4 regions of the Mesorhizobium sp. WSM4813 genome follow, and region 4 is predicted to be linked to each of the others. Evidence: predicted binding sites of a transcription regulator. Region 4 holds the regulator's gene; each other region holds the start of a gene.
The links. Region 4 encodes LexA, which represses DNA repair genes until DNA is damaged. Its sites were predicted from a motif close to TGTTCNNNNTGTGTTCNG; they were not measured.

Region 1: a site for LexA is predicted at 3,604-3,621, ahead of AC0L25_RS26085 (helicase-related protein). Genes of this name have one in related genera too.
Region 2: a site for LexA is predicted at 923-940, ahead of ssb (single-stranded DNA-binding protein). Genes of this name have one in related genera too.
Region 3: a site for LexA is predicted at 4,683-4,700, ahead of AC0L25_RS12880 (PA0069 family radical SAM protein). Genes of this name have one in related genera too.

The regions. Positions count from the first base shown of each region.
Region 1 is NZ_JBVVQU010000056.1:9,157-16,900, reverse strand. It holds gene AC0L25_RS26085 (helicase-related protein) at 7-3,441, opposite strand; gene AC0L25_RS26080 (TetR/AcrR family transcriptional regulator) at 4,122-4,691, opposite strand; gene AC0L25_RS26075 (FAD-dependent monooxygenase) at 4,789-6,030, shown strand; gene phbB (acetoacetyl-CoA reductase) at 6,115-6,840, opposite strand; gene AC0L25_RS26065 (acetyl-CoA C-acetyltransferase) at 7,024-7,744, opposite strand, start outside.
Region 2 is NZ_JBVVQU010000010.1:111,185-118,928, forward strand. It holds gene AC0L25_RS08120 (SRPBCC family protein) at 13-492, opposite strand; gene AC0L25_RS08125 (ArsR/SmtB family transcription factor) at 489-803, opposite strand; gene ssb (single-stranded DNA-binding protein) at 1,042-1,563, shown strand; gene AC0L25_RS08135 (OsmC family protein) at 1,691-2,116, shown strand; gene AC0L25_RS08140 (MarC family protein) at 2,204-2,833, opposite strand; gene AC0L25_RS08145 (hypothetical protein) at 2,912-3,448, opposite strand; gene AC0L25_RS08150 (helix-turn-helix transcriptional regulator) at 3,552-4,406, shown strand; gene gyrA (DNA gyrase subunit A) at 4,595-7,405, shown strand; gene AC0L25_RS08160 (hypothetical protein) at 7,462-7,614, opposite strand.
Region 3 is NZ_JBVVQU010000018.1:89,477-97,220, forward strand. It holds gene AC0L25_RS12850 (4-(cytidine 5'-diphospho)-2-C-methyl-D-erythritol kinase) at 1-148, shown strand, start outside; gene moaB (molybdenum cofactor biosynthesis protein B) at 135-692, shown strand; gene AC0L25_RS12860 (phytanoyl-CoA dioxygenase family protein) at 739-1,713, opposite strand; gene AC0L25_RS12865 (MBL fold metallo-hydrolase) at 1,973-2,800, opposite strand; gene AC0L25_RS12870 (cyclase family protein) at 2,992-3,927, opposite strand; gene AC0L25_RS12875 (glycosyltransferase) at 4,117-4,623, opposite strand; gene AC0L25_RS12880 (PA0069 family radical SAM protein) at 4,775-5,929, shown strand; gene AC0L25_RS12885 (ribonuclease HII) at 6,084-6,803, shown strand; gene AC0L25_RS12890 (F0F1 ATP synthase subunit B) at 7,035-7,526, opposite strand; gene AC0L25_RS12895 (F0F1 ATP synthase subunit B) at 7,537-7,744, opposite strand, start outside.
Region 4 is NZ_JBVVQU010000039.1:6,552-14,295, forward strand. It holds gene AC0L25_RS21520 (SurA N-terminal domain-containing protein) at 1-740, shown strand, start outside; gene trpD (anthranilate phosphoribosyltransferase) at 737-1,747, shown strand; gene trpC (indole-3-glycerol phosphate synthase TrpC) at 1,752-2,603, shown strand; gene moaC (cyclic pyranopterin monophosphate synthase MoaC) at 2,670-3,167, shown strand; gene AC0L25_RS21540 (molybdopterin molybdotransferase MoeA) at 3,167-4,372, shown strand; gene lexA (transcriptional repressor LexA) at 4,477-5,214, shown strand; partial or broken gene AC0L25_RS21550 (ComEC/Rec2 family competence protein) at 5,208-7,640, opposite strand; gene gltX (glutamate--tRNA ligase) at 7,743-7,744, shown strand, end outside.

The DNA of each region.
Region 1 (7,744 bases), on a different contig from region 4:
GCGAACTTACTTCTTCAGCTGGTCGCGCAACGCGGCGAGCTTGGCGAATGGAGAATCCGGGTCGAAGCGCACGGGACGCTCCTCGCGAGGCTTAGGCTGGAACGCGGGCTTTCCACCTGGCGCGCCACCCTTGCCGTCCTGCCTGCCGCCCTTCCAGTCAGGCCGGCTTTCGCGACGATCGGAACGCTCTCCCTGCGGCTTGCCATCGCGCCGCTCTCCCGTCTCGCCCTGAGGCTTGGGCTTGAATTTGCTGCGGTCGAAACGCGGCTTGCCGGCACCGTCGCGGCGTCCTTCGTGGACGGGCCGGCTGCCCCCCGGAGCGCCGGCCGGTTGCCCGCCGGTGGCATCTGCCGGTGCGTCGCCGCGGCCATCGCGCGCGGCTTGCCCGCTGCGCGGGCGATTGTCCCTGTCACGGGACCGGTTGTCGTGGTGGCGGTGGCGCGGACGCTGGTCGAAGCGGCCCTGCCGCCACAACAGGATGGGTTTTGGCTCTTCGGCCTCTTTCTCGGCCTCTTTCTCGGCCTCTGGAGCAGCCTCGCCGGTGGCGGCCTCCGCCGCCGCGGCAGGTTCGGCCGATATCGCTTCCGTTGCGGGCGAGGCTTCGGAAGCCGGTTCCGCCGGTGCGACCTCAACCTCGGCGGCTTCGGGTTCTGCCTCTGGCCGAGCCGCTGATACCGCAGGCACTTCAGCTGCGGCTTCGGCTGCAGGCAGCTCCTCTTCCGTGACCTCAGTCGGAGTTTCCAGCTGAGCTTCCGCGACAGGTTCCGCTTCGGTGGCGGGTTCCGCGGGAACTTCGGCTGCAGCCTCTGCAACGGCAGCCGCATCCGCACCCGAACTCTCGGCCGGCGCCTCGGCAGCTGCGTCCGCAATCGCGGCGTCCGCTGCCTTGGCCTGCTCGGCTTGTTCTTCCGACGCCTGCTTGGCCGCGGCGGCTTCACGCGCGGCATTGTCCTGTGCCTCGAGTCGCGCCCTCACTTCGACCGCCGGCTTCGGCTCCGCCCGGTAGCCGAGGCCCTTCAAAATCTCTTCCATGTCGTCGGCCGTGGCGCCGAGGATCGACATCATCGGCGGCGTCACCATGAAGGACTGACCGTCATAGGCGCCGTCGGGGCGCTGGCCGAGGCCCGGCTTCCAGTTGGTTGCGGGCCGGATCAGATCGGCCAGCCGTTCAAGGATGTCGACGCGCACGGCGCGACGGCCGAGATTGCGATAGCCGGCCAGTTTGTAGAAGGCCTTGTCGAAGGTGGGATCGATGACCACCGAGGTGCGGCCGGAGGCCAGCGCGTGAACCACGTCGCCAAAGCCGACCTTGTCCTTGCCGTCGTTTCTCAGCGCCCACAACAGCGTCACCATTCCAGCCGGGGCCGGCTTGATCAGCGCGGGCACGAAGATGTGGTAGGCGCCGAAGCGTACGCCGAGCCGGCGAAGGGCGGCGCGGCCTTCCTGATCGAGCGACTTCATCTCCTCAGCGATGTCGCGGCGGTTGATGAGGCCGAAATGCTCGACGAGCTGGAAGGCGATGCCGCGGCCGATGCCGGTGATCTGCTCAGCGTTCTTGAGGTCGACCAGCGGCTTCAGCAGGGACTCGATCTGGAAATTGACGAAGCGCTCGGCGCGCGCCGCGACCTTGTCGCGGGCGGGTCCGGTGAGCTGCTCGTCGGCCAGCAGCACAAGGCGCGGCTTCAACGGCTCGTCGCCGGAGACCAGCGTGCCGATCGGCGCGCCGATCCAGCGCAGCGTGCCATCGGAGCCGAGCGCGATGTCGCCATTGGCCGAGGCGCCGAAGCGTTCGGCCCGCGCCTCGAATTCGGCAGCAAGCGCCTTCTGGGCTGCTGTGCGCACCGCCTTGGCGTCCTCGCCGCCGGCGCTCTGGTCGGCGGTGAAGCGGAACCCCTGCAACTCGCCGACATGGTGGCCTTCGACGAGGACGGTTCCGGTTGGACTGATTTCGGCTTCAGGCATGGTATTTTCTCTAAGGCGCCGCATGAGGACGGAAGTCCTGCGGTCTACGAAGCGTTTCGTCAACCGCTCATGCAGCGCATCCGACAATCTGTCCTCGATTTCGCGCGTCTTTTCCTGCCAGTGTGCCTGATCGGCCAGCCAGCCGGGCCGGTTGGAAACGAAAGTCCATGTGCGGATCTGGGCGATCCGGTGCGACAGCGTGTCGATGTCGCCCTCGGTGGTGTCGGCACGGCGCACCTGCTCGGCCATGTAATTCTCGTCGACATGGCCATGCCTGGCAAGGTCCATGTAGATCGAGGCGATCAGGTCGGCATGCTGGGCCGGCGCGATCTTCCTGTAGTCGGGAAGGGCGCAGGCCTCCCACAACAGCGCGACGCGCCTGGCGTCGGTGGCAAGCGCCCGAATGTCTTCATCGCGGGACAGATGTTCGAGCGCCTGCGCATCCACGGCAGGCAACGCGCGCGTCAGGCCTTCAACCGGCGCGTTGGTCTCGATCGAGCGCTTCAGCGCGTCGAGGTTGGCGAAATCGAAACGCGCGGTGCGCCATTGCAGCACCTTCACCGGGTCGAAATCATGCGCTTCGATCTTCTTGACCAGTTCCTCGTCCAGCGGATCGACCTGGCCGGTGACGCCGAAGGTTCCGTCGCGCAAGTGCCGGCCGGCGCGGCCGGCGATCTGGCCGAGCTCGGCCGCGGTCAGGTTGCGATACTGGTAGCCGTCGAACTTGCGGTTCTGGGCGAAGGCGACATGATCGAGATCGAGGTTGAGGCCCATGCCGATCGCATCGGTGGCGATCAGATAATCGACATCACCCGATTGGAACAGCGCCACCTGCGCGTTGCGGGTGCGGGGCGATAGCGCGCCGAGCACAACGGCCGCACCGCCCTGCTGGCGGCGGATCAGTTCGGCGATGGCATAGACCTCATCGGCGGAAAAGGCGACGATCGCCGTGCGTCGCGGCAGGCGGGTGAGCTTCTTCGAGCCGGCATAGGCGAGATGCGATAGCCGTGGCCGCGTCACCACCGACACGCCCTTCAGCAGACGCTGGAGGATGCCGTGCATGGTGGCTGCGCCGAGCAGCAGTGTCTCCTGGCGGCCGCGCAGATGCAGGATCCGGTCGGTGAAGATGTGGCCGCGCTCGAGATCGCCGGCCAGCTGGACCTCGTCGATGGCAACGAAGGCGGCGTCGGTCTCGCGCGGCATGGCTTCCACGGTGCAGACCGAATATTTGGCGCCGTCGGGCTGGATCTTCTCCTCGCCGGTGATGAGAGCCACCTTGTGAGCACCGACCTTCTCGCAGACGCGTGTGTAAACCTCGCGGGCGAGCAGCCTGAGCGGCAGGCCGATAATGCCGCTTTCATGCGCCACCATGCGCTCGATGGCGAGATGGGTCTTACCGGTGTTGGTCGGCCCGAGCACGGCGGTCACGTCGCGGCCCGACAGGATCAGCGGTTCAGTGTGTTTCGGCTGGATGTTCATCGACCTGGAAATAAGGCTCTCCGCCTCGCGTTGTCGGGAGCGCGCCCCGTGGTGGCGCGTGTGCGACACATAGGGATTTCGGGCGCGAAGCGAAAGCGGAATGTTCCGACGGCAGCTCGAAGGCCCCCGTCTGGTGTTGTCAACCGGTCCTGATTTAACAGTTGGAACGAGTCTGGAACGAATCAGCTACGAATCGCTGACTCGTGCTGATTCAGGTTTTGTTCACGGCTACATCTTGGGTTTTTCACCGGCAAGTCTCACCACATGCTGAATCGCCGAACTGGCCCGATTCATGCAGAGCGGACGTCGTCGTTAACATCTGCCGATGAACGATCGGCGCATCCCGGCAGGCGTCACCTAACATTATGAAATTATTGATCCTTCCTAACGCGCCTTAACGGTTTTAGGAATGTTTTCGACCTTTATCGTTAACCTTCCGGTCAAAGCCGGAACGAAACGGCGACGAATCAGCGCTGGCGGATATTTCCTGTTTTGTTCACCCCAATATGTTGTGTCGTGAACAGGTTTTCCACCTTTTATCCACAGGTGGGGAACAGGGTTTTGCACAGGCTGCCCTGCCGTCGTTAACCTTTGCGTGCCGCTTCGGCACAGATCGGCGCCACGTCCATCTGTCGACGCAGTCGCTGCACGAGGACCAGACCAAAATGCTGAACGGCTGGTCAAGTCACGTCCTCTCCCACGGCATAGCGCTGCAAAGTAGGGCCGACGCTCCGGATGATCTCGTCGTGGGACAGCGCGACGACGGGCGGAAGCCGCAGCAGGTATCGGCACATCGCCAGACCCAGCAACTGGCTCGAAACGAGCCCGGCACGTCGACCCGCATCGGCGGGGGCAGCGACCGCCGCAACCACCGGCCTGACCTGGTTGGCAAATACGTCACGTAACTTTTCGGCGGCGAATTCGTTCGACGTCGCCGAACGCAGCAGAATTGCCATGCCGGGACCGCTGGCCGGGCTCTCCCAGATTTCGAGAAAACGCCTGATCAGTGTTTCGCCGATTGTGGTTCGGTCGATCACCCGCAGTGCCGGCAGTTGCAGGTCGACGACCGCCGCCCTGGCGAAAAGCTCGTCCTTGCTGCGGAAATAGCGGATCACCATGGCCGGATCGATCGAGGCATGCGCCGCGACGTCGCGGATGGAGGCGCCGTCATAGCCGTGCTCGGCAAACAGGAGCCTCGCGGCCTCGAGGATTTGGGCGCGCGTGCGGTCCGACTTGCTGGTTTTTTTCACCTGATTCTCTGTCATGTAAACTATATGCCAACGGCCGTTGACAAATGCAATGAGTTCGTCTAGGAAGTCAACGATCGTTGACAAATGGAGAGAGAAAATGTTGCCCGATACAACGGAAGTCCTGATCATTGGCGCCGGCCCGACCGGCATGGCGCTGTCAATCGTGCTGCATCAGGCCGGTGTCGATCACGTTCTGATCGACAGGCTGGCGCAGGGCCTTCAGACCTCGCGGGCTGGCGTCATCCACGCCCAGACGCTGGAAACGCTGGAGCCGCTCGGCGTCACGCAGCGGCTGAGCGAACTTGCCCTGAAGCTGCACAATTTCGCCATCCGCGACCGCAATCGGGCGCTGCTCAAGCTCGATTTCAGCAAGCTTCCGTCGAAGCATCCTTATCTAATGATGCTGCCGCAGAACCTGACCGAGCAGGTGTTCGCCGAACGGATCGCGGCGCTGCGCGGCGTGATTCACCGCATGGTCGAGGCCAAGGCGGTCGTTCAGGATGCTGACGTCGCGCGCGTGACGGTGGTCGAGAACGGCCGCGAGAAACTGATATCGGCACGCTATGTTGTTGGTGCCGACGGCATGCAAAGCCTGGTGCGCAGGTCGACCGGCATCGAGTTCGACGGCGCGGCCTATGACGCTTCGTTCGTACTCGCCGATGTTCGTCTCGACTGGCCGGTTGGGCCGACGGAAGTGTCGCTGTTCTTTGCACCGGCCGGGCTGGTGGTGGTGGCGCCGCTTCCGGACGGATCGTACCGGGTCGTCGCAACGATGGATGACGCACCGGAAAAGCCCGAGATCGCCGATATCCAGGCGCTGCTCGACAGCCGTGGACCGACCAAAGAAAGAACGCGGGTGCTCGAGCTGTCGTGGAGTTCGCGTTTTCGCGTGCATCACCGCCTGGTCCGCTCGTACCGCAAGGACCGATTGTTCCTGATGGGTGATGCCGCTCACGTGCACAGCCCGGCGGGAGGGCAAGGCATGAACACCGGCATCATCGATGCGGTCGTACTTGGTCAGTTGCTTGGCGACGTGGTGAACGGCGAGCGCCCGGAAGCGGAGCTCGACCTCTACGAAACGCTGCGACGCCCGGCGGCCCAAGAGGTGCTTGAACTGGCGGGCACGATGACAAACATGGCGCTTACCCGCAGCCCGGTTAAGCGGTTCGTCCGCAATCTCGTGCTTTCGGCGCTGAACCTCAACCCATTCCTGAAACGTCGCATCGCCTTGAAACTGTCAGGCCTCAGCCGGGCGCTGCTTGCCCGCCTGCCGGCACCTTCGGGTCAGATCGCCCAGACCAAGCCTGCAGCCGAACCAGGGCTGAAGCTTGTTGCCTGACAGCCGCGATTGTGCGGCTCCCAGCCCTCGGTCTTGGCCGGGTGGGCGTTGGGCCGGTGCATCAGCCGGCCATGGGCCGACGCCTCAGGTGATGTACTGGCCGCCATTGGCGGAGATGGTCGAGCCAGTGATGAAACCGGCATCGTCGGAAGCGAGGAAGACGACGCAGCGTGCGATCTCTTCCGGCTCGCCGAGGCGGCCAACCGGGATCTGCGGGATGACGCGCTCGTTGAGCACCTTCTCGTCCATCGCCCTGACCATCTCGGTAGCGATATAGCCGGGGCAGATGACATTGACGGTGATGCCGGCCCGCGCTCCTTCCTGGGCGAGCGCCTTGGTGAAGCCGATGTCGCCGGCCTTCGACGCCGAATAGTTGACCTGGCCGGTCTGGCCCTTCTGGCCGTTGATCGAGGAGATGGTGATGACGCGGCCGAACTTGCGGTCGCGCATGCCGCCCCACAGCGGGTGCGTCATGTTGAAGACGCCGGAAAGATTGGTGTCGATCACCTCTTTCCATTGCTCGCGCGTCATCTTGTGGAACATGGCGTCGCGGGTGATGCCGGCATTGTTGACCAGAACGGAAACCGGGCCGAGATCGGCCTCGATCTGCTTGATGCCGGCGGCGCAGGCATCGTAGTCGGCGACCGACCATTTGTAGACCGGGATGCCGGTCTCTGCCTTGAATTTCTGCGCCGCTTCGTCATTGCCGGCGTAGTTCGCGGCAACTTTGTACCCGGCGTTCTTCAGGCCGATCGAGATCGCGGCGCCAATACCACGCGACCCGCCGGTGACGAGTGCTACCTTTGTCATGACGTCCTCCCTTTTAATTCGTGAGTGGCGGGCGGGGAACGCTCTAACGGCGATTGAGCCCCGTTCGCCCCCGACTATTTCATGGCTTGCCTTGCGCATGAACCCCGAAAATCGAAATCGATTTTCGGAAAGCTACAGCGTCCTTTGCGCGTCCCAAGGGACGCCTGGCGCTGTCGTCTGTCTTCATAGCGCTTCCACGCACATGGCAACGCCCATGCCGCCGCCGATGCACAGCGTGGCGAGGCCCTTCTTGGCGCCGCGGCGCCTCATCTCGTAGACCAGCGTGTTGAAGATGCGGGCGCCCGAAGCGCCGATCGGATGGCCGATGGCGATGGCGCCGCCATTGACATTGACGATGGACGGGTCCCAGCCCATGTCCTTGTTGACGGCGCAGGCCTGGGCGGCGAAGGCCTCGTTGGCCTCGACCAGGTCGAGATCGCCGACCGACCAGCCGGCCTTGGCCAACGCCTTGCGCGAGGCGGGAATAGGCCCGGTGCCCATGATCTGCGGATCGACGCCCGCGGTCGCCCAGGAAACGATGCGCGCCAGCGGCGTGATGCCGCGCCTTGCGGCTTCGGCTTCGGTCATCAACAGCACGGCGGCGGCGCCGTCATTGATGCCGGAGGCATTGGCGGCGGTCACCGTGCCGTCCTTGTCGAAGGCCGGCCTTAGCTTGGTCATGGCGTCAATCGTGGCGCCGTGGCGGATGTATTCGTCCTGGTCGACTGTCGTGTCGCCCTTCTTGCCCTTGACGGTGAAAGCCACGATCTCGTCCTTGAACTTGCCGGCCTTCTGCGCAGCCTCTGCCTTGTTCTGGGAGGCCAATGCGAGCCGGTCCTGGTCCTCGCGGGTAATCTGGAACTGGCGAGCGACGTTTTCGGCTGTGTTGCCCATGTGGTAGCCA
Region 2 (7,744 bases), on a different contig from region 4:
CCGTTGTGCCGCTCAGGCCGCGCGCAGGAAGAGGCGAGGCGTGTTTGCGGCTATGATCTGTCTGTGGCCGTGTGCGTTGAGCGAGAGCCGGCAACCGGCGCCTGCAACCGCAGGCGTAGCTACTCGCGCAAATCCGCCGTGGACGATGCGCAGATGCGTGCCGCCCGACACGGTGCGGTCGAGCGTGAAGGTGACAATGCTATCCATCGGGTTGTCCAGCGGATCCGCGTTGCCAGGCGCCGGCCGCTCCCGCCATGAATAACGCAGCAGGCGTTCGGGCTCGGCGTCGAGGATTTCGCACTCGATCTGCGCATCAGACTTAGCAAAGGCAAAGCGGCCGCCGATTTCAGGTTTTATGTCGTTGGGCATCATCCAGGCCGCGAGCAGGTCCGGCACCGTCAGCGCCCGCCACACTTTTTCCGGTGGGTCTGGAAGCTCGCACTCGAACTCGATCGGGTCTGCCGCCATGTCTGAATGCTGTTTTGCCGTCATTGATCCATGTCCTTCAAAACCGCCTTGAGTCTCTCGATACGCTCGGGCCAGAACGCACGGTAGCGCTCGATCCAGCCGAGCAGAGGGTCAAGCCCTTGCGGATCGGCGCGATAATAGGCGTTGCGGCCAGCTCGCCGCTCGACCACCAGGCCGGCGCCGCGCAGCACGGCGAGATGTTGGGACACGGCCGGCTGCGACACGGTCATGCCGATGCGCAGTTCCGACACCGTCATCTCGCCAGCGGCGAGCCGTTCGTAGACGGCGCGGCGCGTCGGGTCGGAAAGCGCTCGAAAAATCTCTGCTTCGATCATGACAAAAGCATAAGTCTACACTTATTGATTTGGCAAGCACTGTTTTCGTGCCCGTATGGAATGGCACTGCGGACCCCATCGATTGCTGACATTCCTTGACAGTAGGAACTGATTGGGCCTAGAACGAAAAGAGAACAAAAAACCTTGTGGGAAAAGGCAGCCGCGGCAGGCGGGGAGTGTCCGCAGTCTATAAGGTGAGCGACAGACATTTTGTTACGGATGAGCGCGGAGAAGTATCATGGCGGGTAGCGTCAACAAGGTCATTCTGGTGGGCAATCTCGGAGCGGACCCGGAAATCCGCCGTTTGAATTCGGGTGAGCCGGTCGTCAACATCCGCGTCGCCACGTCGGAAAGCTGGCGCGACAAAACTTCCGGCGAGCGCAAGGAAAAGACCGAGTGGCACAATGTCGTCATCTTCAACGACCAGCTCGCCAAGGTCGCCGAGCAGTATCTGAAGAAGGGTGCGAAGGTTTATGTCGAGGGCCAGTTGCAGACGCGCAAATGGCAGGACCAGACCGGCAATGACCGCTACACGACCGAAATCGTGCTGCAGAAGTTTCGTGGCGAGCTGCAGATGCTCGACGCACGCGGGCAAGGCGAGGGCGGTCAGGTCGGCAGCTATGCCGGTGGCGGCAGCAGCCGCGGTTCCGATTTTGGCCAGTCCGGTCCGGGCGAGAGTCTCAATCGCGGCGGCGGTGGCAACAAGGGCGGTGGTGGCGGCGGTTCGTCGCGCGAACTGGATGACGAAATTCCATTCTGATCGCTCGGAACGAACGGCTCTGTGCGAGCTGACAACGCCAGCTATTTGAGGCCACGCATTGGCGTCCCGAAGATCTGTCTTCGGGACGTTGTGCGTTTGAGCGGTGCACGGTGAAAGGACGGATCAGGTGAAAGCACGGATCAAATGGGTCGAGGAGCGCACTTTCGTCGGCGAGTCCGGCAGCGGTCACAAGGTGGTGCTGGGGACCGCGTTCGGGCCGGAAGGCAGGACGCCGGGGCCGAGCCCGATGGAACTGGTGCTGCTCGGCACTGGCGGCTGCTCCGCCTATGACGTCGTCCACATCCTCGAAAAGGGCCGGCAGGCGGTCGAAGACTGCGTGGTCGAACTCGACGCCGACCGGGCGGAGAAGGAGCCGCGGGTGTTCACCCGCATCCATATGCATTTCATCGTCAAGGGCCGCGCGCTTTCGCCCGACAAGGTGAAACGGGCGATCGACCTGTCGATCGAAAAATACTGCTCGGCCTCGGCAATGATGGCCAAGACCGCCGAGATCACCCACGACTTCGAAGTCATCGACACCACGGCTAAGTAGGATGGCGTCCAGTGGCGGCGGCTCGTCGCGCGAGATGGACGATGAAAATGACGGCCTCGGCAATCAAGCGCGAGGCCGCTTTCATTGTCATGCCGCCATCAGCGCCTTGATGCCATCGGCGACGAATTGCACGGCGAGCGCCGCCAGGATGACGCCGAGCAGCCGTGTCAGGATCGAGCGGCCGGTCTGGCCAAGGATACGGTCGATGCGCTCGGCCAGCACGAACACCAGGTAAGTAATCACAAGGCAGATCGCGATGATGCCGACAAGGGCTGCCTGCGCGCCAAAACCTGGAAACGAGCCGGAGAGCAGCACGGTCGCTGAAATCGCTCCCGGACCGGCGATCAGCGGGATCGCCAGCGGAAAGGCCGCGATGTTGTGGATCATGTCCTTGGTGATGGCGACGTCGCCGATCTTCTCCTTGCGGTCCTGCCGGCGCTCGAACACCATTTCGAAGGCGATGAAGAACAGCAGGAACCCGCCGGCGACGCGGAACGCCGGCAGCGTGATGCCGAATACCGACAGGATCGATGCGCCGGCGATTGCAAATAGCGCCATCACCAGGAAAGCGATGATCGAGGCGCGGACGGAGACCTGGTTGCGCTCCTCGCGGTTCATGCCGCGTGTCACGGCGAGGAAGAGCGGCGCCAGGCCAGGCGGGTCGATGGTCACGAGAATGGTGACGAAGGCATTGAACAGGCTGTCGAAGCTCGGCATCTCTGACCCTCCCCGCCGGGCCGTGCCCGAGACCCCTGCATTGGTAGAGCAAAGCAGCGTCAGGGGAAACCGTGCAGGTCAGGTGCTGACGGTTCGCCGCGCCAGGAACTCGACTTCGAGCCGCCAGGTCGCGCCGTGGTCCTGCGAGCGTTCGCCCAGCCAGCGGAAGGAGTTTTCGGTAATCCGGGAAAAGCTCCAGCGCACCGAAGCGCCGCTGCCGTCAGCGCCTTGCTGGACGATGGTGTCGCCCACGGCGCGGCCGAGCTGCCGGCTGTAATATTGGGTGCGCGGATCGCTCCAGAAAATATGCCAGGCGTCGACTCCCGGGTCATAGACACGCAATGTCGTGCCATAGAAAGTCCATTTGCCGAGGGAGGGTGAGGGACCGGCGTCGCGCGCGGGCAGGATCCATACGTCCTGGATTGCCCGGCCTTCGAGCACCCAGCCGAAGTGCACCTCGCCGCGCCCGGTCAGCACCTGCCCGTCTTCGAGATGGCGCGTGGCGTCGAATATCCAGCCGCCGACGAAGCGGCCGTAAAGATCCAGTTTCTCGGCAAGGTTCGCGGCTGGCCCATCGCTGTGCAGGGCTTCGGCAAAAGAGGATGAATTGAACATGGTTGCGGTCTCTTCTTGTCAGGAGCCCCATCTTGTCAGGAGAATGGGAGGAATAGGCCTTGGCAGGCTTCTTGCGCTTGGGAAAAATTGCTATGTTTCGGCCATGACGACGAGCGTGCATACACTGGCGTCCGGAAAAGGCTGGCAGGTGTCGGACGTGGTCTGCACTGCCGGCGTCGCTGAACGCCCGTTCGAGGAAGAGCATCGCAACTTCTGCGTCGCCATGGTGACCAACGGCACCTTCCGCTACCGCGCACGCCAGGGCACGGCGATGCTGACGCCTGGCGCGCTCCTGCTCGGCAACCCTGGCACATGCTACGAGTGTGGGCACGAGCATGGCGCCGGCGACCGTTGCCTCTCCTTCCATTTCGGGCCGGCCTACATGGAACAGATCGTCGCCGAAACGCCGGGCGCCAAGACGCTGGCCTTCGAGACGCCGCGGCTGCCGCCGTTGCCGGCGCTGGCGCCGCTGCTGGCCGAGGCGGAAGCCGCGCGCGAGATGGCCGATATCGAGGCATTCGAGGAACTCGCTCTGCGGATTGCCGGCGCCGCCGTCGCCTCTGGCGTCACGCCCGCTGCCCGTGTGCCGAGCCGCCGCGACGAGAAACGTGTCGCGGAGGCGGTACGGCGCATTGAGCTGGATGCCGATCGGCCCGTCTCGCTTGCTTCGCTTGCAAGCGAGACGGCGACCAGCCCGTATCATTTCCTGCGCACGTTCCGACACGTCGCGGGCATGACGCCCTACCAGTTCCTGCTGAAAACCCGGCTGCACAGGGCGGCGGTGCGACTTCGCATGTCGGACGAGGCGATCTCGACGATAGCCTTCGAGGCAGGGTTCAACGATTTGTCGACCTTCAACCGCCGTTTCCGGCGCGTGATGGGGGAGACGCCCGGCGCCTATCGGCTCCGGCAGCGAGGCGATAAAGCGCCGGACACATCTGCCGTTCCGGCTTTGTGAAGCAAATTGCCTGACAATGAGCTTTGCCCGGCGGCCATGAAAAGCGCCTCGGCCATATCGTCGCAATCAGTGATATCCTTTTGATATCACCACAAAAATCGACACTGGAAAACTGCCGCGGACGTTGGAGTTTCGACCCGGCTTCCTATATAAGCACCGAGTGATTCCCGATTAGATTGTGACCTGATTTGACCGACCAGAAGACACCGCGCGGCGCCGACGGCGGCCCCACCGGCATCGAGCCGATATCCATCATCGAGGAGATGCAGCGCTCCTATCTCGATTACGCAATGAGCGTGATCGTCAGCCGTGCGCTGCCCGACGTGCGCGATGGGCTGAAGCCGGTGCATCGCCGCATCCTCTATGCCGCGCATGAGAGCGGCTACCACTGGAACCGCAAATATGTGAAGTCGGCGCGCCCGGTCGCCGACGTGATGGGTAAATACCATCCCCATGGCGACGCCTCGATCTACGACGCCTTGGTGCGCATGGCGCAGGATTGGTCGCTGCGCGTGCCGCTGATTGACGGGCAGGGCAATTTCGGCTCGATCGACGGTGATCCGCCAGCGGCGATGCGTTACACCGAATCGCGCCTGACCAAGGTCGCGCATGAGCTGCTGGAAGACATCGACAAGGACACCGTCGATTTCCAGGACACTTATGATGCGTCCGGCAGCGAACCGAAAGTCCTGCCGGCGCGCTTTCCGAACCTGTTGGTCAACGGCTCCGGCGGCATCGCCGTCGGCATGGCCACCAACATCCCGCCGCACAATCTGGGCGAAGTCTGCAACGGCGCCATTGCCCTCATCGACAATCCGGCGATCGATCTGCCGGCGCTGATGGAGATCATTCCGGGGCCGGATTTTCCGACCGGCGGCATCGTGCTCGGTCGCTCCGGCATCTACAGCGCCTATTCGACCGGCCGCGGTTCCATCGTCATGCGCGGCCGCGTCAACGTCGAGGCGCGCGGCAACGACCGTGAATCGATCGTCATCACCGAGGTTCCCTACCAGGTGAACAAGTCATCGATGATCGAGAAGATGGCGGAGCTGGTGCGCGACAAGCGCATCGACGGCATTTCCGACATCCGCGACGAGAGCGACCGCCAGGGTTACCGCGTCGTCATCGAACTGAAGCGCGACGCGGTCGCCGACGTCATCCTCAACCAGCTCTACCGTTTCACGCCGCTGCAGACGTCGTTCGGCGCCAATATGGTGGCGCTGAACGGCGGCAAGCCGGAATTGCTGACGCTGACCGACATGCTGAAGGCGTTCGTCGCCTTCCGCGAGGACGTGATCAGCCGGCGCACGAAGTTCCTACTGCGCAAGGCGCGCGACCGCGCCCATGTGCTGGTTGGCCTTGCCATTGCCGTCGCCAACATCGACGAGGTCATCAAGCTGATCCGCAGCGCGCCGGACCCGCAGACGGCGCGCGAGCAGTTGATGGAGCGGCGCTGGCCCTCGGGCGACGTCGAATCGCTGATCCTGCTGATCGACGATCCGCGCCACCGCATCAATGAGGACGGCACCTACAATCTGTCCGAGGAACAGGCCCGCGCCATCCTCGAACTGCGCCTGCAGCGGCTGACTGCGCTCGGCCGCGACGAGATCGCCGACGAGTTGAACACGATCGGCGACGAGATCAAGGATTACCTGGACATCCTGTCGTCGCGGGCCCGCATTCAGCAGATCGTCAAGGACGAGCTTGCCGCCGTGCGCGACGAGTTCGGCACGCCGCGCCGCACCGAACTCTCCGAGGGCGGGGCCGACATGGAAGACGAGGACCTGATCCAGCGCGAGGACATGGTCGTGACGGTCAGCCATTCCGGCTACATCAAGCGCGTGCCGCTATCGCTCTACCGGGCGCAGCGCCGCGGCGGCAAGGGCCGCTCCGGTATGTCGACCAAGGAAGAGGATTTCGTCACCCGGCTGTTCGTTGCCAACACGCACACGCCGGTGCTGTTCTTCTCCTCGCGTGGCATCGTCTACAAGGAAAAGGTCTGGCGCCTGCCGATCGGCAATCCGCAGTCGCGCGGCAAGGCGCTGATCAACATGCTGCCGCTTGAGCAAGGCGAACGCATCACCACCATCATGCCTCTGCCTGAGGACGAGACCAATTGGGGCGAGCTCGACGTGATGTTTGCGACGACGCGCGGCACGGTGCGCCGCAACAAGCTGTCGGACTTCGTCCAGGTCAACCGCAACGGCAAGATCGCCATGAAGCTGGAAGAGGAGGGCGACGAGATCCTCGGCGTCGAGACCTGCACCGATAATGACGACGTGCTTCTGACCGCAAGCTCCGGCCAGTGCATCCGCTTTTCGGTCAGCGACGTGCGCGTCTTCCAGAGCCGCAATTCGGTCGGCGTGCGCGGCATCGCCATGGCTGCCACCGACCGGGTGATCTCGATGGCGGTGATCGAACATGTCGATGCGCCGCCGGCCGAACGCGCCGCTTATCTCAAGCGCGTGGCGGCCGAACGGCGGCTCGCCGCCGGCATTGCGGTGGGCGAGGACGAAGACATCCAACTGACCAATGAGGAGGTCGGCGAGGAGACGGAGCTTTCCGACGAGCGCTACGAATTCCTCAAGGCACACGAGCAGTTCGTGCTGACGGTGACGGAATATGGCTACGGCAAGCGTTCGTCTTCCTATGATTTCCGCCTCACAGGGCGCGGCGGCAAGGGCATCCGCGCCACCGACGTGTCGAAAGTGGCTGAGATCGGCCGTCTGGTGGCGACTTTCCCGGTCGGCAATGACGACCAGATCATGCTTGTCTCGGATGGCGGCACCGTTATCCGAGTGCCGGTCAACGGCATTCGTTTCGCCAGCCGCGCCACCAAGGGCGTGACCATCTTCAACACGGCTGACGGCGAGAAGGTCGTTTCGGTGGAGCGGATATCGGAACCGCAATCGGACGAAGAAGCCGAAGAGAGTGTCGAGGGCGACGCAACTCTGGATACCGGTAGTGGAGGCGTTGGCCCGGAGAATAACGCCGAGTAGGCTTGATTGGCAATGCCGGCCCGATGGGCCGGCGCCGTCAACAGATAGCGGCCGGCTCAGAAGTGGCGATAAGGCTTGCGGATACCGAAGCCTTCAAACCGCTTGGCATTGGACTTGGCGCGGACGCGCTCTGCTTCCTGATGCAGCCCGAATACGGTGGCGATCAGCATGGCGACGGTCATTGCAGTGGCGAGCATGTAGATCAGCATGTGCGTGTTCTCCTACCTCCCAGCAACGACTGAATGGGATTTTGGTTTCATCTTCTGAAGCTGCAATCTAATGAACGCTGCGTGAAGCGTTCGTGATCGGCCCATTCCATTGGTCGTTCATCTCGGCCAA
Region 3 (7,744 bases), on a different contig from region 4:
GGGTTCCGGTGCGACCTGCTTCGGGCTGTTCGAGACCGGCAATGTCGCCAAGCGCGCGGCCGTCGACATCCGCAGCCGCCATCCCGACTGGTTCGTCGCCGCAACGCGTAGCATGACATCGGAGGCTGACACGCATGGCCAGGATTGACGAGAGCCGTTCCTTTATTCCCGTGCGCATCGCGGTGCTGACCGTTTCCGATACACGCAGCCTCGCCGACGACAAATCCGGCGAGACGCTGGCCAACCGCATCGTGGAGGCCGGCCATATCCTGGCCGCCCGCGACATCGTCACCGACGACCGCGAGAAAATTCGAGATAAGGTTCTGGGCTGGTCGAGGGACGAAGCGATCGATGTCGTCATCACCACCGGCGGCACCGGCTTTACCGGTCGCGATGTGACGCCGGAGGCGCTGGAGCCGATCTTCGAAAAGCGCATGGATGGCTTTTCCGAAGTGTTCCACCGCATTTCCTACGACAAGATCGGCACTTCGACGATCCAGAGCCGGGCGACCGGCGGCATCGTCAACGCGACTTTCGTTTTTGTGCTGCCGGGTTCGCCCGGCGCCTGCAAGGACGCCTGGGACGGCATTCTGAAGCCGCAGCTCGACTATCGGCACATGCCCTGCAACTTCGTCGAGATCATGCCGCGCCTGGACGAGCATCTGCGACGCGGCGGCACCAAGACAAGTTAGGCCAGGTTCCAAAAGGCTGTTTCGGGCCAAAAATCAGCGCCAAAAATCAGCGAATAACCGGCTCGCCGTGGAAGCGCCGGCGCGAGGGCAGCGAGACCCCGAAGCCGACTTCCATCATCAGCCGCGGTTTGCGCGTCGGCACGGTGCCCATGTGGAAGCCGAAGGGATCCTCGACAAAGCCCAAACCTGCCTCACCAGTCAGCGTAATCGGGCTCTGCGCGCCGTAGACGTTCAGAACCTCTTCCGCGGGATGTCCGACGAGGAGCGTCAACTGGTGCTTGAGGGCGCGGCGGTTGTGGCTGCCGCGGACATAGACATGCGGACCAGTCTCGGCATCGACCGGATTGAGATAGAAGAAGAATTTCAGCATCCGCCAATCGTCGAGATCGAAGTGGTATTTGCCAAGCGACGCCAGGTTCTTCTCGGCGTCGGAGACGGAGCTCGTCGGAAAGCTCCACCAGACGCGTGTGGTGATCAGCTTCGCCTGGCTGCCGAGGTAATGGGCGGCGATGTCGAGAAGCAGCGGATCGCGCTGCACGGTAAGCGCAGCATTGCAGTCGAGAACCCGCTCGAAAAAGTGGCCGCTGAGCAAGGGACGGCCGAAGTGCTTCTCGGCTCCTGCGTGCTCGGCCGGCAGGAACTCCAGCCGTCGGTCGAAATTGCCGAAGCAAGGCGTGCGCTGCGCAAAGCTGGCGATCTCCTGGTGGACCGACGACGGCAGGGCAAGCCCGGAAAAGAGGCCGTCCGAGCGGAGCGCGCCGACCACGGCATCACGATCGACGCCGGTGAACATCGTCTCCTCAGCATTTTGTGCCGGTCGAACCGGTTTTGCGCCACGCCAATGCAACCGCCGCCCCGGCATGGTGCGCGCCAGCATGAACATCGGCAGCCATGCCGGATTCTCGCGAACATCCGACAGATAGGTTGGAATCCGCACGGCAATGCGGCGCAGCAGGCTGCCGTTTCGAGCGATCGACTCGAGGCTTGCAGCACCGGATTTGTCAGGGCTTGAAAGGGCCATCAGGATCCTCAGCTATGAGGGCAGCGTCGACGAAGCGTCGGCCGCTCACCGCTCAGGCGTTACCCATAACCGACCCGCCCGCATCAAAGGAATGGTAACCCCCGGTCAGATTTTGTGCAATGCACAATGAAAGGAGCTGTCGCAAACTTTTTGGCAAGCTTGACGGAGCATTAACGCTCGTTGATTTCGCGACAGCGAGTGTTTCGAGCGAGGTGGAACGAAGAGGCCGCGCGCGGCGGAGAAGATCGCGACGAAGCGATCAAACCCCGTCGAGAATGATGATCGTCGGCCGGTCGGGCAGGGTCTTCAGCGAAACCGTCAGCGACCGGCCGGAGAGGAATTCCACCGCGAAATCGTCGCCCATCCTGCCGGTGAATTCGCTGATCGCGGTGGCATGGCGATGCATCGGCAGGATCATCGAGGAATAGAGCCGCGCGGTGATTTCGGTCATCCGGTCGAGCGACAGCGTCATGCCGCCGTCGATAGGCACCATAAGGATGTCGAGCCTGCCGATGGCGCCGTAATGCGCGTCCTCCAGCCGGTGGTGCAGATGGCCGAGATGGCCGATGCAGAGCCCCGCCACTTCGAAGATGAAGATGGAATTGCCGTCCTTGCCGAGATCGCCGCCATTTCGGATGTCCGTGGGCACGTTGCGGATGTAGACATCGTCGACGACAAGGGCGTGGCGCGCCGGACCGCCATCCGGGTTCCAACCGCGCAGCACATATTCGATGGCGGGATCCGGATGGTTCGAATAATGGGTGCGGTGGGCCTTGTTCATGGTCACCACGCGCGGCAGCGGGTCAGCGCCGTAGACGCCGGAAAAGTCGGTGGCGATCCTGACGCCGGCGGGCGTCTCTATGACGTAGGTCGAATGGCCGGCATAGGTGATCGTAACGTCGCCGTCGACGAAGGCCTGGGCCAGCAAAGGCGTCTGCCCCTTTGGCGCCGTGAAGCTGGCATAGGTGGCCGACGGCAGCGCTTGGGCGATCGCAATGCATCTCGACGGCGGCGGCTCTTCCTGGGCCGACGCGGCGAATGACCAGAAAGCCAGGGTCAGCAGAACGGCGGCAGATAGGCGGAGCATGACTGCCTCCCGTGGCAGGATCGGCGCGCTCATGCACGATAGCGCTAGCAACCGTGATGGCTATCGTCGGAACAGTCACGTTTTCGCGAGCGCGGAAAAACTGATCGTCTGGACCTTCTGTCACGGCTTTCGCAACAAATTGCGTGGGATGGGACACGCCATGCTGGCCTCCCGACCGACATCGCCAGTGATCAGGGCGTCGGGCGGAAGACGCCGTTGTCGTCGCGCTTGAGCGGCGCCTTCTGCCGGGAAAGCGGCACACCAGGCGCTTCGGTGACCGAAACGCCCTCCGTCCAATCGGCGGGTGCAATAGCGATATAACGTGCATATCCGCCTGACCCGCCAAGCGGCTTGGCAAAGCCGATTGTAACCAACGCCCCGGCCTCTGGCACCTTGTCGAGATTTGCAACCCCTTCTGCCTGCGTGAAATCGTTGTGAAGCAGCCAATGTTCGCCCTCGAGATTGGGCGTGGTGTCGGTGTCGAGCGGCTCATGACCATGGAACAGAATCTTCCGCTCCAGATGCAGGAACTTCAGCGCGTCCAAACTGACGCCTGGAAACGGCTTCTGGTTGAAGCGGGCGGCATCGGACCATTTCTTGTACCAATCCGAACGCACGAAGACGACCGACCCCTCCGGTATGCGGCCGTGCTCCTTTTCCCATTCTTCGATGTCGGCGACCTGGAGGTGATAGCCTTCGTCAGTCTGCACCTTGCCGCTGACGTCAATCACGACGAGCGGCCGCACGGCATAAGTGGCCGGCAGGTCGCTGATCGTTGCACCGAGTGGGTTCCAATGGGAGGGTGGGTCGAGCTGCGTGCCATATTGGTCCGTCGACAACTCGTAGCCGCTCGCAACGAAGCCATGCTTGTCGTAGGTGAACTCTTCGCCGGCCTTGACGTAGCCCTCAATGTCCTTCCCAGCGACCGTCGGTTTGAACTTGGCATTGGCGAAGCCCGGCCATACGGGCTGCACCGGCTCGAAGGCATGGGTCAGATCGATGTACTTGGCCGATTTAAGCGTATTCTCATAAACCGACCAAAGCGACGATTCCTGCGCCAAAGCGATCGCCGGCACTGACCAACCGGCTCCGAGCAAGACGATACGAACGAATTTGGATACATTCATCTGCGATCTCCCCGAAATGTCGCCGAGTATCGCGAGTTTCCCGCAGGACGACAAGCATATGCATTCCTCGCAGGAGTGTCGCGCCAATACGGCTTCCACCAAGCCGCTTTCCGCCCGCGACTTGCGCGCCGCCTCATCCCAGCGGAGGACGCGCTCTTCCCTCGCCCGCTTACCGTAGAGGGAAGCCCCTCACTTCACAGGCGCCACCCAGATCTCGGCGTCGAGCCTCTTGGTCGCGAGGCCGCGGGCGATGGCTTCGGCGCTACGGGCGTTTTTCGCTAAGGCCGCGGCCTGACGCTTGCTGATCACCAGCCCTTCGGCCAGTGCCCGGTTTCCCGAAAAGACCCGCGACAGGAACGGCACGCGGCTGCCGTGCGCCCGTGAGAACCGCGCCGGCATGGTTTGCCTGGCGGTGTGGGCGACGACCTCGTCGATCCAGCCCTCCGCCAATCGCGCGCCCGGCTCCAGCAGCAGCAGCCAGTCGCCCTTGGCCTGCCTGATGCCGGCAGCAATGCCGCCGCTCGCCAAATAAAGGCAGCCGGCATGTTCGGCAACGCGGTGCGTCTGGTCCGTCGAGCCGGTGTCGCAGACGATGACATCGCGCACCACGCCCTCGACCGCGCCGCCGATCAGCGAGGCGAGTGTGCGGGCAAGTCTCTCTTCGTCGTTCAGGGTCTGGATGAGAACGCTGAGCATCGTTAGCCGAATAGCTGAAAGCCGGGCGCAGCGCCAGTTTTTGCGACGCATCATAAAAATGTTCTTGATTTGTTCCCGTCGATAAAATAGGATTATTTTCATGACCAGAGCGATTCGACAGCCAGCCGACAGTCCCTGGGAGAGGGCGAAAATGGAACAGATCGTACGTGCCGACATTGCTGCCTTCGGGGCTGGAAGAGCCGAGATGGCCAATGCAATGATCGAGCAGAGTGGCGTCCGTATCCGTCCGGAGCGCAATCGCGGCCGGTCAGCCGGCATCAATCCGTCCGGCCGGTTTGAACCGGTCAGCCGGCATGTGTTCGACGATGGCTGGAATTCGCTGGAGGAGCTGCCGTCGTTCAAGACCGAGGTGCAGGTCGAGAAGCCGCGCACCATCATCACCCGCAACGAATCGCCCGACATTTCTTTCGACCGTTCGATCAATCCCTATCGCGGTTGCGAGCATGGCTGCGTCTATTGCTTCGCGCGGCCGACGCACAGCTTCATGGGCCTGTCGCCGGGGCTGGATTTCGAATCGAAGCTTTTCGCCAAGCCGGATGCGGCGCGGCTGCTCGACAAGGAACTGTCGAAGGACGGCTATCAGCCGCGCACCATTGCCATCGGCACCAACACCGATCCCTACCAGCCGATCGAGAAGCAGTACCGGATCATGCGCGAGATCCTCGAAGTGCTGGAGGCGCGCGGCCATCCGGTCGGCATCGTCACCAAATCCGCGCTGGTGACGCGCGACATCGACATTCTGTCGCGCATGGCCGAACGAGGGCTGGCCAAGGTGGCGCTGTCGGTGACGACGCTCGATCGCATGCTGGCCAGAACGATGGAACCGCGCGCGTCGACGCCGGCCAAGCGGCTGGAGGCGATCAGGCAGCTTTCGGATGCCGGCATTCCAGCCTCGGTCATGGTCGCTCCGATCATCCCCGGCCTGACTGATCAGGAGATGGAACGCATCCTCGATTCGGCCTACGCGGCGGGCGCGCGTGAGGCGGGCTACGTCCTGCTGCGCCTGCCGCTGGAGGTCGCGCCGATCTTCAAGGATTGGCTGCTGCGCCATTATCCCGACCGCTACCGTCACGTGATGTCGCTGATCCGCTCGATGCGCGACGGCAAGGATTACGATTCGGAATGGGGCAAGCGCATGAAAGGCTCTGGCCCCTATGCCTGGCAGATCGGCCGGCGCTTCGAGATCGCCGCCAAACGGCTTGGCCTCAATGCCGAGCGGCGGTCGCTCAGGACCGACCAGTTCGTCGTCGCCGCCAAGGCAACCGAGCAACTGATGCTGCTTTGAAGACATCGTGTGCCGCCGCTGCCGGCGGCACGTGAAAAATCCCGTCCGGCCTGTCCTGTCCCCGGGCTTGCAGACGGTGCCCTCCGGGTCCGGTGCCTCACCCGACCCGGAGGGGCTTGCGGAGAATCGGAGCCGATGCGAACCTCGCCGCAACATGGCTCGCGCGCGTTCTGATTCTCCGCTTCTCTTCGAAATCGTTGAGAGACCCGATTTCTCCTTCGAGACGAAGGCGATGGCTGAAGGCCTGTGGCCGGTGGCGGGAATGGACGAGGCCGGCCGCGGTCCGCTCGCCGGGCCGGTCGTTGCGGCAGCGGTGGTGCTCGATCCCGCCAACATTCCCGACGGCCTCGACGATTCCAAGCGCCTCAGCCACCTGCAGCGCGAGGCGCTGTTCCTGAAAATCCTCGGCTCCGCTCTTGGCGTGTCGATGGCTTCGGTCAGCGCGGAAGGTATCGATGGCAGCAATATTCTCAAGGCCAGCCTGGAGGCGATGCGTCGCGCATTGGTCGGGCTCTCGGTGCAGCCAAAGCTGGCCCTGGCCGACGGGCGCGACGTGCCACCCGGACTGCCATGCCAAGGCCGAGCGCTGGTCAAGGGCGACCAGCGCTCGCAGTCGATCGCCGCCGCCTCGATCATCGCCAAGGTGATGCGAGACCGGATGATGTGCGGCTGCGGGAGCCATCACGCGCATTACGGGTTCGAACTCCATATGGGGTATGCCACGGTCCGTCACCGCACCGCGATCGAGATGCATGGACCGGTGGCGCGGCTGCACCGCGCGTCCTTCGCACCGTTCCGGCTTGGCGGAACCGAGGTGCTCGATGAAGAGGGCCTTTCGGGCCTGATTGAGGCGAGCGCCAATCTTCCCCCTTGAGGGGGAGATATCGCCGAAGGCGACAGAGGGGGTCGCCTCGGCTGGCGACGGCGATTTGGGACGAAAGAGAAGGTGACGCCTCACGCGCGGCTACCCCCTCTGGCCTGCCGGCCATCTCCCCCTCAAGGAGGGAGATTAGCTTCTTCGCCGCTTCGGCGAGCTCCACTATCGCACGCAAAAAAGCCGCCAGGTTTCCCAGGCGGCTTTCGATGAATTTCTCGATAAAATCGCTTAATTCAGCTTTGACTTCACGTCCTGAAGCGATGCCTTGAACAGGTCGGCTCCGGCCTTTGCGTCGATCTTGCCGGCGAGCAACGTGCGTGCGGCTTCGACGGCAATATCGACGGCGCTGGCGCGCACCTCGCTGATCGCCTCGCGCTCGGCCTGACCGATCTTTTGTTCGGCAAGTGCGGTGCGCCGGGCGACATAGTCCTCAGTCTTCTTGTGCGCCTCGGCAGCCAGCATGTCGGCCTCGCGCTTGGCGGCGGCGACGATGTCGGCGGCCTCCTGCTCGGCTTCCTTGCGCTTGCGCTGGTATTGGCCGAGCAATTGCTGGGCCTCCTCGCGCAGCCGGCGCGCTTCCTCAAGCTCATTGCTGATCTTGTCGGCGCGGGCGTCGAGCGCCTTGGCGATCAGCTTAGGCACCTTGATGTAGACGGCAATGGCCAGGAAAATGACGAGGGCAACGGTGGCCCAAAGTGTCGCGAGTGATGTGGCGTCCATGATGCGCTCCTCACCGGGCCACGGATTTGACGGCTGCCGCGATCTCGGCCCTGCTGGCCTTGCCGCCGACAAGCGCCTCGACGATGGCCGAAGCGGTGTCCTCGGCGATCGTGCCGACTTCCTTCATGGCATTGGCCTTGATGGATGAAATGCGAGCCTCGGCTTCGCCAAGCTTCTGGTCGAGAGCAGCCTCGACCTTCTTGCGGGCGGCCTCGGCT
Region 4 (7,744 bases):
TGGACGTGCATGACAATTACGAAGATATCCGCGCTTCGGGCAGCACGCTCAAGCAAGCGGCCGAAAAGCTGAAGCTGAAGGTCGTCACCATCGACGCGATCGATCGTACCGGCCTGAGGCCGGACGGCACCATCGTCAAGGACCTGCCGGAATCGCCGGAGCTCATCAAGGCGGTGTTCGACGCCGAACCCGGCACCGAGAATCCCGACCTCACCACTGCCGACAACGGTTTCGTGTTCTATGAGGTGGATTCGATCACGCCGGCCCGCGACCGCACGCTGGATGAAGTCCGTCAGAAAGTGGTGGCCGACTGGACGGCGGCGGAAACGACCAAGCGGCTCACCGCAAAAGCGGACGAGCTCGAAAAGCGTCTCGATGCCGGCGCCACGCTCGATGTGCTCGCGAGCGAGCTCAAGCTTCAGAAGCAGACCAAGCGCGGCGTCAAGCGCGGGGCGGACGACGTCGATTTCGGCAAGGAAGGGGCGGCTGCGATGTTCGGCGAAGGCCAAGGCGGGACCGGATTGATCCCCTCGCCCACCGGCGACGGACAAATCCTGTTCAAGATCGCCGAAGTCTTCGAGCCTGCCGGAGCCGACGCCAGCTCGGTGCCGGATGACGCGCAGAAATCGTTCACCGCCGGCATGTCCGACGACCTGCTCGACCAGCTGGTGGCGCAGCTGCAGATACAATACGACGTTCGCATCGACCAGACCGCCGTTGCCCAAGCCCTGACCAGATGAGCGCGCTCAAGACCCATATCGCCAAGGTCGCCGCCGGCAACTCCCTTTCCTTCGAAGAGGCGCGCGAGGCCTTCGACATCATCATGTCGGGCGACGCTACGCCCGGCCAGATCGGCGGCTTCCTGATGGCGCTGCGCGTGCGCGGCGAGACGGTGAGCGAGATTTCCGGCGCCGTCGCCACCATGCGCGCCAAGATGCTGCGCGTCGACGCGCCCGCTGGGGCGATCGACATCGTCGGCACTGGCGGCGACAATTCGCACAGCGTCAACATCTCGACCGCATCCGCCTTCGTCATCGCCGCCTGCGGCGTGCCGGTGGCCAAGCACGGCAATCGCGGACTGTCCTCGCAGACCGGCGCCGCCGACGTGCTGACCGCGCTCGGCGTCAAGATCGATATCCCCCCGGAAACGATCGGCCGCTGCATCCACGACACAGGCGTCGGCTTCATGTTCGCGCCGGCGCATCATCCGGCGATGAAGCATGTCGGCCCGATCCGCGTCGAGCTCGGCACCCGCACCATCTTCAACCTGCTTGGCCCGCTCTCTAATCCGGCAAGTGTGAGCCGGCAAATGGTCGGCGTCTTCTTGCCGGAATGGATCATGCCGGTGGCCGAAACGCTTAAGGCACTGGGCGCCGACCAAGCCTGGGTCGCCCATGGCGACGGCTACGACGAGATCACCACCACCGGAGAGACCCAAGTGGCCGAACTGGTCGGCGGCGAGATCCGCACCTTTACACTGACGCCGGAAGCGGTCGGGCTGAAGCGGCACACCAAGGACGAGTTGCGCGGCGGCGATGCCGCCTACAACGCCCAGGCGCTGCGCGACATGCTGGGCGGCGCTGCCGGCGCCTTTCGTGACACGGTGCTCATGAACGCCGGCGCCGGACTGGTGGTGGCGGGCAAGGCGACGACGCTTGCCGACGGCATGGCGACGGCGGCGCAAGCCATCGACAGCGGCCGGGCGCTGAAAGTACTCGACCGGCTGGTCGAGATTTCGAACGGATAGAGCCGTGTCTGATATCCTGCGCAAGATCGAAGCTTACAAGCGCGACGAGATCGCCGCGGCGAAGGCGCGCGTGCCGCTTGCCGAGATAAAGGCGCGGGCGAAGGACACCGATGCAGCGCGCGGCTTTCTCTCGACCATTGAAGCCAAGCGCGGATCCGGGAATTTCGCGCTGATCGCCGAGATCAAGAAGGCGAGCCCGTCCAAGGGCCTGATCCGAGCCGATTTCGATCCGCCAGCACTGGCCATGGCCTATGCGAAAGGTGGCGCCGCCTGCCTTTCGGTGCTGACCGACGCACCGTCCTTCCAGGGTGCGCCTGAATTCCTCACCGATGCGCGCAACGCCGTGACATTGCCCGCGTTGCGCAAGGATTTTCTGTTCGATCCCTATCAGGTGTTCGAAGCCCGCGCGTGGGGCGCGGACGCCATCCTGATCATCATGGCGAGCGTCGATGACGCCGTGGCCACGGAACTCGAAACGACGGCTTTCGAGCTCGGCATGGACGCGCTGGTCGAGGTGCATGACGAGGCCGAGACGGAACGGGCGCTGAAACTCTCATCACGGCTGATCGGCATCAACAACCGCAACCTCCGGACGTTCGAAACCAGCATCGAGACCTCGGAGCGGCTGGCGACGATGGTGCCGGCCGACCGCCTGCTGGTCAGCGAGAGCGGTATTTTCTCGCACGAAGATTGCCGCAGGCTGGAACGGAGCGACATCAGTTCGTTCCTCGTCGGCGAGAGCCTGATGCGGCAACAGGACGTGGCCACTGCGACGCGCCTGCTTTTGACGGGCAAGGCGCCCGCCGATGCATCGGCCCGAAAATCGGAATCGATTTTCGGAGAGCACGATGCATAGGTTCAAAGCATTGGAGCGCACTTTGCGCGTCCAGACGGACGCACGTCGCTCTAAGGTGACCTGACGATGACGCCCGCCCTCACCCATCTTGGCGCGAAAGGCGAAGCCAATATGGTCGATGTCGGCGACAAGGCGGAGACGGCCCGCACGGCGATCGCCGAGGGTCTTGTCTCGATGCTGCCAGAGACACTCAAAATGATCCTCGACGGCGATGCCAAGAAGGGCGACGTGCTTGGCACGGCGCGCATCGCCGGCATCATGGCGGCCAAGAGGACGCATGAGCTGATCCCGCTCTGCCATCCGCTGCTGTTGACCAAGATATCCGTTGACATCGAACCGGACGCGACGCTGCCCGGCCTGAAGGTCACGGCGCTGGCCCGCGTCACCGGCAAGACCGGCGTCGAGATGGAGGCGCTGACCGCCGTCTCGGTCGCTTGCCTCACCATCTACGATATGGCCAAGGCGGTCGATCGCGCCATGGTGATCTCCGGCATCAGGCTGGTGGAAAAGACCGGCGGCAAATCCGGCGACTACAAGGTAGGCGCCCAAGAGGCAGGCCGATAATGGCGCTGCTTCCGGTCGCCGAGGCGCTCGAGCGCCTGCTTGAAGATGCTGCGCCCTCGCAAGCTGAAAGCGTCGCCCTGATGGACGCCGCCGACCGCGTGCTGGCGGAGCCGCTCATAGCACTTCGCACCCAGCCGCCGTTCAACGCGTCCGCCATGGACGGATTTGCCGCGCGGGCCGAGGATGTCGCGTCCGTGCCCGCAAGGCTTTCGGTGATCGGCATGGCGCCGGCCGGACGCGGCTTTGCCGGAACAGTCGGCCCGGCGCAGGCCGTGCGCATCTTCACCGGCGCGCCGCTTCCTGCAGGCGCTGACACCATTGTCATCCAGGAGAATGTCCGCGATCTCGGCGGCGGCAGCATCGAAGTGACCGCGTCGACGGTTGAAGGCCGCAACATCCGCCGCCTCGGGCTCGATTTCTCGAAGGGCGACGTGCTGCTGGAGAAAGGCCGCCTGCTTGATCCGGCGGCATTGTCGCTGGCGGCGTCGGCCAACCACCCGCAGGTCAGCGTGGTGAAACGGCCGCTGGTCGCCATCATCGCCACCGGCGATGAATTGCTGCCGCCGGGCAGCGACCTTGGCCCCGACCAGATCATATCGTCCAATGCCTATGGCGTCGCCGCCGCGGCCCGCTCGGTCGGTACCAGCGCACTCGATCTCGGCATCGCCCCCGACCGCAAGGAGGCGATCGCCACGCTGGTGAAGCAAGCAGTCGACGCAGGCGCCGACGTCATTGTCACGCTGGGCGGCGCCTCTGTCGGCGACCATGACCTGGTCCATGACGTGCTGACCGGTGAAGGCATGACGCTCGATTTCTGGAAAATCGCCATGCGGCCCGGCAAGCCGCTGATGTTCGGGCGGCTGGGTGACATCCGCTGCATCGGCCTGCCTGGCAATCCGGTGGCGAGCCTAGTCTGCACACAGCTCTTTCTGAAGCCGCTGCTTGCGCGGCTCGGCGGCCGCGCCTTCCGGCAGGACATGCGTCAGGCGCGGCTCGGCGCTGCCATGCCGGCCAACGATCTCAGGCAGGACTATGTACGCGCCGTGGTGAGCGAAGAATCCGGCACGCTGCTGGCGACCCCGTTCGGCATCCAGGATTCCTCGATGCTCAAAATGCTGGCCGACGCCAACGGGCTGATCGTACGCGAGCCATTCGCTCCCCCTGCCACAACGGGCGTCGCCTGCAGCGTGCTGATGCTACGCTGAACAAAACGTCAACACATTCATTAAACTTTAAACGGTTGCGGAACACAAATGGAACAGATAGTGTTTGTTCTGGGTTTGTTTTTCTGATTCTGTTGGGGGTCGCGATGCTGACACGCAAACAACATGAACTGCTGATGTTCATCCACGAGCGGCTGAAGGAAAGCGGCATTCCGCCCTCGTTCGACGAGATGAAGGAAGCGCTCGACCTCGCCTCGAAGTCGGGGATCCATCGGCTGATCACGGCGCTGGAGGAGCGCGGTTTCATTCGCCGCCTGCCCAACCGCGCCCGCGCGCTGGAGGTGCTGCGTCTGCCCGATTCGATCGCGCCCGGCCTCAATGCGGCGCGCAAATTCTCACCGAGCGTCATTCAGGGCAGCCTTGGGCAGGGCAGCCTCGGGCGACAGATCAAGCCGGCGCCTTCACGCATGCCTGCGGCCGGCAATGATGACGACGGCGTTGCCACCGTCTCCATTCCAGTGATGGGCCGCATCGCTGCCGGTGTGCCGATCGACGCCATCCAGCACCAGACGCATTCGATCTCGGTACCACCGGACATGATCACCGGCGGCACGCACTACGCGCTGGAGGTCAAGGGTGATTCGATGATCGAGGCCGGTATTTTCGACGGCGACACGGTCATCATTCGCAACGCCGACACCGCCCAGCCTGGCGAGATCATCGTCGCCTTGGTCGACGAGGAGGAAGCGACGCTGAAGCGGTTCCGCCGCAAGGGCGCCTCGATCGCACTTGAAGCCGCCAATCCGGCCTACGAGACGCGTATCTTCGGGCCGGACCGGGTCAAGGTGCAAGGCAAGCTCGTCGGACTAATCCGGCGTTACTGAACGGCAGGCTTTTTGGGTTTCTCGGCCCTGCGGTATGGCGGCAGGCCCCTCGCCTCGCGCGAAAATCTCCGATGCTCATGCCAGGGCCTATAGGGCTGTCTGACGGCAAAACGGATTTCTGCGCGCGTCGTCGCCGATAGCGGATCGAAGAAGACGGCGGCACTGCCCATGCGAGCGAGCTGCCGTTTGGTGACGACGAGAACCAGCGGATTGCGGCAGGGATTATAATAGGCTGTGGCATCGTCGATGACGATCAGATCCGCAAAGGCACAGGCTGGCCGCGCGGTTTTACGGTTGTCGGCGAGCGCGATGATCGCGCCGGACGGATGCCGGGCGAGGCACAGGCCGGCAGTGCAGTAAAAGGGCGCTCCCGGCGGCAGGTCGGCCGGGTCGGCGATGTCCAACCGTACGTCTCCTTTTTCGAATGTCTCGGGCTCGACAATGATCGCTGAAACCAGCGCATGTTTCCAGTTGTCGGTGGTGAATTCGTTCGAACGCACCCGGTTGACGGCAAGTTCGCCGCCGCCGATCGGTAGCGCAACCAGATGCGCATCCTCCGAGATCAGCACGTCGGGGGTGCGCGTCTCGGAAATCGTCAGCAAGCCGGCGAGCGCAAAGGGAAGAGCGGCAAGGCGCAACCATGTCGTTGCCATCGTGGCGATGACCAGGGCGACCGTCACCAGCAGAACCGACTGCAACGAGATCAGCCCGACTGCATCGACCGGCGACCGCACGGAGATCCATCCCGATATTGCAATCATGGCCGTCAATCCCTTGCCCATCATGTAGAGGAAAGGGCCATCGAAGCCGAAAGGCAATGCCAAGGCGCTGACGACGGCCAGGAACATGACGACCGTGACGATCGGCATGACGGCCAGATTGGCGAACAAGCTGAGCGGCGAGACGCGCTGGAAGTGCCAGATGGCGAAGAGCGCGGTGGCGCTGCCGGCAATGATACAGGTCATTGCGATGGTACCTGTCCCAGCGGCGAGTTTCCGCGTGACGAAAACGACCGGTGACCGTCGCTGTGGCGGCGCCGTGGCCTTGTCGGCACGGTAGTCGGACCAGCCGGCATAGGCGCCCACGAGAGCAGCGGTCGCGGCGAAGGACATCTGGAAGCTTGGGCCGACCACCTCGTGCGGCGACACGACGATGACGGCGATGGCAGAAATCGCCAGATTGCGCATGGTGAGCGCCGCCCGATCGAACAGCACGGCGACAAGCATTACCGCCAGCATGATGAGCTGCGTTCGGCCGCGACCACGATGCCGGAAAAAATGAGATAGGCAGCGATGGAAACGAGTGCGGCGGCAGCCGCATATTTTTTGACCGGCCGACGCGACGAAAAATCCGGAAACAGCGCAAAGGCGCCGCGCAGCAATCCCATGATGGTGCCGGCGACAAGCGCCATGTGCAGGCCGGAAATCGAGATGATGTGGTAGATGCCGGTGCGCCGCATCGATTCGTTTATCTCTTCGGGAATGCCGGCACGCACGCCGACGATCAGCGCGGCGGCAATCTCCCCCTCGGCGCCACCAATGCTGTCCCTGATATGGTCGGCAATGGTTTCGCGCGCCTTTTCGATCGAGGAAGAAAGGCGCGCGGCGAACGGTGCATCTTCGGAAACAACGATCTTCGGGTTGCCGAGGAAAAAGCCACTGGCACCGATACCGGCGAAATAGCTGTAAAAGGAGAAGTCATAACTGTCCGGCCTAACCGGGCCCGCCGGTTGCCACCGAGCCTGCGGTCATCTCAGCAGGAATTTTACGTGCTGAAACCCTGGCACGTCCCGGTGCATAACGCAGTGTCGGCCGGGCGGTTGACATCACGTCGATGGTCAGCCTGATCCGGCCGTTCGCCATCTGGTCGAGCCTAACGACACGGCCGGTGAGCTGGGTCTGGATTTCCGAACCGAGCATCTGCGTTCCCACGCGCCAGGTTTCAACCTTGGCGGCGAGAACACCGAGTGCGCACAGCAACGCTGCCATGAAGCACAAATGCGTTTTGCGCCATGAGCGCGTCACCGTCGCACACAATGCCGTGAGAACCACGACGGCAATGGGCTGCGGAAAGTCCGGTTCGACGGCAAGCGAAAAATAAACGATCACCCCGCATGCCAGAAAAACCGGCACCAGCAGGAAGGCGACGCCGCGGTCTAGTTCCAAGCCGGCTGCCGAGGCCACGCTGTTGCGGATACCGGATGGTGAAAGACGGCTGAGCTGCCGGCGGAAACGAATGACAGGCCCGGGTGTGGGAGCCGGTGTTGGCGCGGCGCGGTCCGGCGAAGGAGGCTGAATGGCCGGCTGCGACGCAGGCAGCGAAACGGGTAGCGGCTCGGCGTGGGGAACGTCGGCAAACAGCGATCGTTCGCTGACGCTTGTGATCGCGCCCTCGCTCTCGTCCATGCCGCGGCCTGGTCCAGCCATCGGGTCTGCCCCTTGCGCCCTTGACCTCCTATGCTACATGAACGCGCGACGCGCGAAAGTCCGCGCAATCACATCCGTTTCCTGCGCTTGCCTGAGAGTTCCAT